Bradyrhizobium diazoefficiens: one gene and its partner. The protein of the gene in region 2 interacts with the protein of the main gene of each other region in a pairwise test. Links are inferred from orthologs where the notes say so. Each region holds a gene or a part of one and is shown on either strand. Other genes may lie near its edges.

Region 1 (3,313 bases), on a different replicon or contig from region 2:
GAGACCCGAGGTGTGACGGAGCAGGTCCTGCACCGTCATCGGCCGCTTCGGTGGAACCAGTTCCAGTCTGCCCCCGCTGACTACGCCGACCTTCTGGTCGGCGAATTCCGGAATGAATTTGGCAACGGGATCGCCGAGGAGGAGGTGGCCGTCCTCGACCAACGTCATGATGCCGACCGAGACGATCGGCTTGGTCATCGAGAAGATCCGGAAGATCGAATCAAGCGCCATCGGCGCGGGGCCAGCCGGGCTCTGCTTGCCGAGCGCCTCGAACCAGCCGACCTGACCGCGGCGGGCCACCAGCACGGTCACACCGGGCACGGTTCCCTTGTCGATCTCGCGCCTGAACGCATCCGACATTGCCTGCAAGCGGGGCCGCGATAGCCCCAACGTCTCCGGCTCGGCCTCAGGCAAAGGCGGGGTTTTCGGCGCGATCGCGGCGTGAGAGGCGGCTGTGGCGGTCATGTTCACTCCCGGGGGCACATTATTATCGGGAACGAACTCTGGCCCAGAAGCAGCCGTACAAACAAGCGAAGCCAGCGCGCTTCACCCTTGCATTCCGGCCTTGCAATCCAGCCGTCCCCTGTGCTTGAAAGCGCCCCTGATCCGCGGCGACGCAGGGTCCGTAGGAGTGTAGCTCAATTGGTAGAGCACCGGTCTCCAAAACCGGGGGTCGCAGGTTCGAGCCCTGCCACTCCTGCCAGCTAATCCCAGACAATCAGGATTGAACGGTAGGACGGCGGCGGGCCGAAAGCTCGAATCGTGGTTCATGGGGATCGGCTAAGCCCTTGATCCCGATCGGGTCCACGGCAAGCGGCTGCGCACGTCCCGGCCCGCCACACCTTGACCTTTGGCCCCATCCGCAGTATCTACCCCCCACTCGCAGCCGGCCCGTTAGACGCGGATCTCCGGCGCGGCTTTGAAATCCCCGAACAATCGAGCCCGGTTTTCCGGCTCATCCTTCGAGACAGAGGGCTGGGCCAACGGCGGCTGTTCGGATCCCTGAAATTCATTCGCGTCTGTCAACGGACGTTGGACCTCAAACGATGGCAGTCAGCCCGTTCAAGTTCTTGCAGGAAGTGCGCTCGGAGACCAACAAGGTCACCTGGCCGACCCGTCGTGAGACCACGATCACCACCATAATGGTGTTCATCATGGTCGCCGTGGCCTCGATCTTCTTCTTCGCCGCCGACCAGATCATCCGTTACCTCATCACCTTCCTTTTGGGCATTCACTGATGGCAACAGCAGCCGCTGCAACCCAATCGACCGACAAGCGCTGGTACATCGTCCACGCCTATTCGAACTTCGAGAAGAAGGTCGCCGAATCCATCCGCGAGCAGGCCAAGCAGCGCGGGCTCGAAGAGCTGTTCGAGCTGGTGCTGGTTCCGACCGAGAAGGTCACTGAAGTGCGCCGCGGCCGCAAGATCGATGCCGAGCGCAAGTTCTTTCCGGGCTACGTGCTGGTGAAGATGAAGCTGACCGACGAGGCGTTCCATCTGATTAAGAACACGCCGAAAGTCACGGGCTTCCTCGGTGCGGAAAACAAGCCGATGCCGATTTCGGAAGCCGAGGCCATGCGGATTCTACACCAGGTGCAGGAGGGTGTGGAACGGCCGAAGGCGTCGGTGTCGTTCGAGATCGGCGAGAACGTGCGCGTGGCCGACGGTCCGTTCGCCTCGTTCTCGGGTGTGGTCGAGGAAATCGACGAGGCGCGCTCGCGCGTGAAGGTCGCGGTGTCGATCTTTGGTCGCGCCACGCCGGTCGAGTTGGAATTCGGTCAGGTCGAGAAGGTCTGATCGGGTAACGCGGGAAGCCGAAAGGCTTCGCGCAACAAGAGGCCGTGGGAGGGAGAGGGCGGTTGCCAGCCGCATCCGACCCAGACCACGAACCTGAAACCGCTGGCCCAGGCCGGCACAACAGGAGTGATACATGGCAAAGAAAGTGACCGGATACCTGAAGCTTCAGGTCCCGGCCGGTGCGGCGAATCCTTCGCCCCCGATCGGTCCCGCGCTTGGTCAGCGCGGTCTCAACATCATGGAGTTCTGCAAGGCGTTCAACGCCCAGACCCAGAAGGAAGAGAAGAACACCCCGATCCCCGTCGTGATCACGATCTACGCCGATCGTTCGTTCACGTTCGAGATGAAGACCCCTCCGATGTCCTTCTTCCTCAAGCAGGCTGCCAAAATCCAGTCCGGCTCGAAGGCGCCGGGCCGTGACAAGGCCGGTGCGGTGACACGCGCGCAGGTGCGCGAGATCGCCGAGAAGAAGATGAAGGATCTGAATTGCGACACCATCGAATCGGCCATGAAGATGGTCGAGGGCTCTGCCCGTTCGATGGGTCTGGAAGTGGCGGGGTAAGGGCTCATGGCAATCGGAAAGCGTTTGAACAAAGCCCGCGAAGGTGTTGACCGCGAAAAGCTTTACCCGCTCGCGGACGCCATCAAGATGGTCAAGGAACGCGCGAAAGCGAAGTTCGACGAGACCATCGAGGTCGCGATCAATCTCGGCGTCGATCCGCGTCACGCCGACCAGATGGTCCGCGGCGTCGTAACCCTGCCGAACGGCACCGGCCGTACGCTCCGCGTCGGCGTGTTTGCCCGCGGCGCCAAGGCCGATGAGGCCAAGGCCGCCGGTGCCGACGTCGTCGGTGCCGAAGACCTGGTCGAGAAGGTGCAGAACGGCTCGATCGATTTCGACCGTTGTATCGCCACCCCCGACATGATGCCGCTGGTCGGCCGCCTCGGTAAGGTGCTCGGCCCGCGCGGCCTGATGCCGAACCCGAAGATCGGCACCGTGACCATGGACGTCACCGGTGCGGTGAAGGGGGCCAAGGGCGGCTCGGTCGAGTTCCGCGTCGAGAAGGCCGGCATTCTGCAGGCCGGCGTCGGCAAGGCCTCGTTCTCCGAGGAGAAGCTGGTCGAGAACATCAAGGCGCTCGCGGATGCGGTCTCGAAGGCCAAGCCCGCCGGCTCCAAGGGCACCTACATCCAGCGCGTTGCGGTGTCCTCGACGATGGGCCCGGGCGTGAAGGTCGAGCCGGGCACCATTCTCGGCTAAGGTCTGCCTCGGTGAGAGGTTTGGAAATTGCATGAGGCGAGGGGCGGAATTGGGCAACCGATTCCGCCCCTCGTCGTTTGTGGGCGACACTCGCCGGAAATAAGAACAATGGCTGACAAGGTCCTGATCTACTCGCGCTTTCCCAAGACGATGATGGCGCGCTTCGCCGAACGGTTCGAGCTGCTCGACACCGGTGGCAAGCCGGCGCGGGAGGTGTTTCCGGCGGACGAGCTCGGCGGCATCCGCGCGATCCT
Region 2 (3,231 bases):
CTTGCCGACGTTCGGCGGACCGGCGATTGCGACCACCAGTCCGTCACGCAGGCGTTCAGCTTGTCCCTGTGCCGCAAGCACATCCGCAATTTCGTCATGCAGCGCCTTGATCGCCTGCACCGCCGGCGCCATCAACTCGGCGGGCACGTCGCCCTCGTCCGAGAAATCGATGCCGGCCTCAATCAGTGCCGAGGCCTCGATGATGCGCTCGCGCCAGTCGCGGGCGCGGTTGCCGAGCAGGCCCTGCAACTGACGCAGCGCCTGACGCCGCTGCCGGTCTGTGTCGGCATGGATGAGATCGTCGAGGCCCTCCGCCTCGGTGAGATCGAGCTTGCCGTTCTCGAAGGCGCGCTGCGTGAACTCGCCCGGCTCAGCCGCTCGCGTATTCGGAATTAGAGAAATCGCGGCCAGCACCGCCGCCAGCACCGCGCGGCCGCCATGGACGTGCAATTCGGCGACGTCCTCGCCGGTCGCGCTGGCCGGCCCCGGAAACCAGAGCACGACCGAATCGTCGATCGGCTGGCCCGCACCATCACGGAGCAGCCGGCGGCTGGCCTGTCTTGGTGCCGGCAGCCTGCCCGCGAGTGTCGTCAGCACTTGGCCAGCTTGCGGACCCGAGACGCGCACCATTGCAATCGCGCTCGGAGGACGACCGGACGACAGCGCAAAGATGGTCTGATCTCGCGGATGCATGGCCTATTTGTCCGGCTGGCCAGGAAAAGGCAAACCTCACGTTCCGGGCGGCCGCGATCCTGTGTTGGTGAGTTCCAGCCCGCAGCAACCGTTATATTGCATCGCAGCACAAACACGGCTTTTGCTGCAAACCTCTGCCACCCGCGGGCCGGCCCCATGAATAAAGTCGAGCGTTACATTGATATATCAAGTTCTTACTAAGAAATCAGCTTCGCGATTTGGACGCTCACCATGCTGCACATTCGCCGCAGCAAAGCCGCACAACGAGAAGGGCGCCCGAAGGCGCCCTTTGGTGTCTTGCTGCACTGCACTTAGGTATTCATCGAGTCGAAGAACTCCGAGTTGCTCTTGGTCGAGCGCAGCTTGTCGAGCAGGAAGTCGATCCCGTCCATGGTGCCCATCGGGTTGAGGATACGCCGCAGCACGTACATCTTCTTCAGCACCAGCGGATCGGTAATCAGCTCCTCCTTGCGGGTGCCGGAGCGCGAAATATCGATCGCCGGGAAGGTCCGCTTGTCCGAGACCTTGCGGTCCAGGATCAGCTCGGAGTTACCGGTACCCTTGAACTCTTCGAAGATGACTTCGTCCATGCGGCTGCCGGTATCGACCAGCGCGGTCGCGATGATGGTCAGGGAGCCGCCCTCCTCGATGTTGCGGGCGGCGCCGAAGAAGCGCTTCGGCCGCTGCAGCGCGTTGGCGTCGACACCGCCGGTCAGCACCTTGCCGGATGACGGCACCACGGTGTTGTAGGCGCGGCCCAGACGCGTGATCGAATCAAGCAGGATCACGACGTCGCGGCCATGCTCGACCAGGCGTTTTGCTTTCTCGATCACCATCTCGGCGACCTGGACGTGACGCACCGCCGGCTCGTCGAAGGTCGAGGACACGACCTCGCCCTTCACCGAACGCTGCATGTCCGTGACTTCTTCCGGACGCTCGTCGATCAGGAGCACGATCAGATAGCATTCGGGGTGATTGTGCGCGATCGAATGCGCGATGTTCTGCATCAGCACGGTTTTACCGGTACGCGGCGGGGCGACGATCAGTGCCCGCTGGCCCTTGCCGATTGGCGCAACGATGTCGATCACCCTTGCAGACAAGTCTTTTCGCGTCGGATCCTCGAGTTCCATACGGAAACGCTGATTCGGAAACAGCGGCGTGAGGTTGTCGAAATTGACCTTGTGCTTGGCCTTTTCCGGGTCCTCGAAATTGAGCGTGTTGACCTTCAGCAGCGCGAAATAGCGCTCGCCCTCTTTCGGGCTGCGGATGTGGCCTTCGATGGTGTCGCCGGTGCGCAGGCCGAAGCGGCGGATCTGCGAGGGTGAAACGTAGATGTCGTCCGGGCCCGGCAGATAATTGGCATCGGGCGAGCGGAGAAAGCCGAAGCCGTCGGAAAGCACTTCGACGACGCCCTCGCCGACGATGTCGGTTTCAGCGAGTGCAAGCTGCTTGAGGATCGCGAACAGCAGCTCCTGCTTGCGCATCGTGCTGGCATTCTCGACCCCGTTCTCTTCCGCGAACGAGACGAGCTCGGCCGGCGTCTTCGACTTGAGGTCCTGGAGTTTAATTTCCCGCATTGGGGTGGTCCTGTGGGGTAACCTTGGGAGGGGTGCGAGGAGGCTCTGAAATGCGGACGCGAGAAGGTAAGGTCCGCAGGTCTGGCAAGGTGAGCGCCGGAGAGGCTTAAACCTGATGCGGTGTCCGGCCTTCAAAAAGCTCGGACACAACCACATCCGCCTGCGTTGGGTGGGATATCGCTAATATAGAAAATCGCTTCCCACTCCGCAAGCCGAAGCGCTGAGCGATCGTTCACGTTTGTTGCCTAGAATCTTGCCTAGAACGGCTTCACGACCACCATGATGACGATGATGATCATCAAAACGGTCGGCACCTCATTGATAATCCGAAAGAATTTCTGATTGTACGGGCGCCGGTCGGCGGCGAAGTCCTTGAGCCAGCGGGAAAAAAAGCCGTGGACCGCGGACATCGCCAGGACCAGTGCCAGTTTTACGTGCAGCCAGCCGAAGCTGAACCAGTGACCGGCCCAGGCGAGGTAGAGCCCGGCGAGCCAGGTCACGATCATGGCAGGGTTGATGATCGCCTTGAGCAGGCGCCGCTCCATGACTTTGAACGTTTCCGACTGCTTCGAGCCGATCTCGGCCTCGCAATGATAGACGAACAGCCGCGGCAGATAGAGCATGCCGGCCATCCACGAGATGACGGCAATCACGTGCAGTGCCTTGATCCAGAGGTAGACGTCTTCAAACATGTTTCGCTTCCGGCTTGGCCCAGCTCAGGGAACGCTGGGGATAGTAAGGACTCGTTAAGGTCTTACCTGCACACATATCCGTCCGGAGCGCCCTTCTTAAATCTAAGAATCTTAGATTCTTAAGGTTTGAGTCTATGTGACCGTGGATTGGACTCATGCAATTCCATCCGCCGGTTCACCCGCGCTTGTTCACATCCATCAACATATCCCGGATAGCTCTGGTGGCTCGCAATAAGCCAGCCAGCTTCAAAGGCTTGCGGGCTTCTGTC

The links.
Region 1: the proteins of rho (region 2) and nusG interact in binary tests that used the Escherichia coli proteins (3 or more experiments, as listed by UniProt). The link is inferred for Bradyrhizobium diazoefficiens from one-to-one orthologs.

Annotation. Positions count from the first base shown.
Region 1 is NZ_JAENXS010000008.1:3,453-6,765, forward strand. Bases 20-3,017 are described here. They hold nusG (transcription termination/antitermination protein NusG), read left to right. Parts: upstream 20-1,237; coding sequence 1,238-1,798; downstream 1,799-3,017. Other genes in these bases: JJE66_RS37370 (serine hydrolase), read right to left, coding at 20-465; secE (preprotein translocase subunit SecE), read left to right, coding at 1,047-1,238; rplK (50S ribosomal protein L11), read left to right, coding at 1,932-2,360; rplA (50S ribosomal protein L1), read left to right, coding at 2,367-3,017. Also shown: more of JJE66_RS37370, read right to left, coding at 1-19; more of rplA, read left to right, coding at 3,018-3,059; JJE66_RS37400 (2-hydroxyacid dehydrogenase), read left to right, coding at 3,168-3,313. UniProt on the Escherichia coli protein: Part of the processive rRNA transcription and antitermination complex (rrnTAC). The complex forms an RNA-chaperone ring around the RNA exit tunnel of RNA polymerase (RNAP).
Region 2 is NZ_JAENXS010000001.1:2,231,953-2,235,183, reverse strand. What follows is about bases 138-3,053. They hold rho (transcription termination factor Rho), read right to left. Parts: upstream 2,271-3,053; coding sequence 1,005-2,270; downstream 138-1,004. Other genes in these bases: hemJ (protoporphyrinogen oxidase HemJ), read right to left, coding at 2,528-2,962; mnmE (tRNA uridine-5-carboxymethylaminomethyl(34) synthesis GTPase MnmE), read right to left, coding at 138-693. Outside these bases: more of mnmE, read right to left, coding at 1-137. UniProt on the Escherichia coli protein: Facilitates transcription termination by a mechanism that involves Rho binding to the nascent RNA, activation of Rho's RNA-dependent ATPase activity, and release of the mRNA from the DNA template.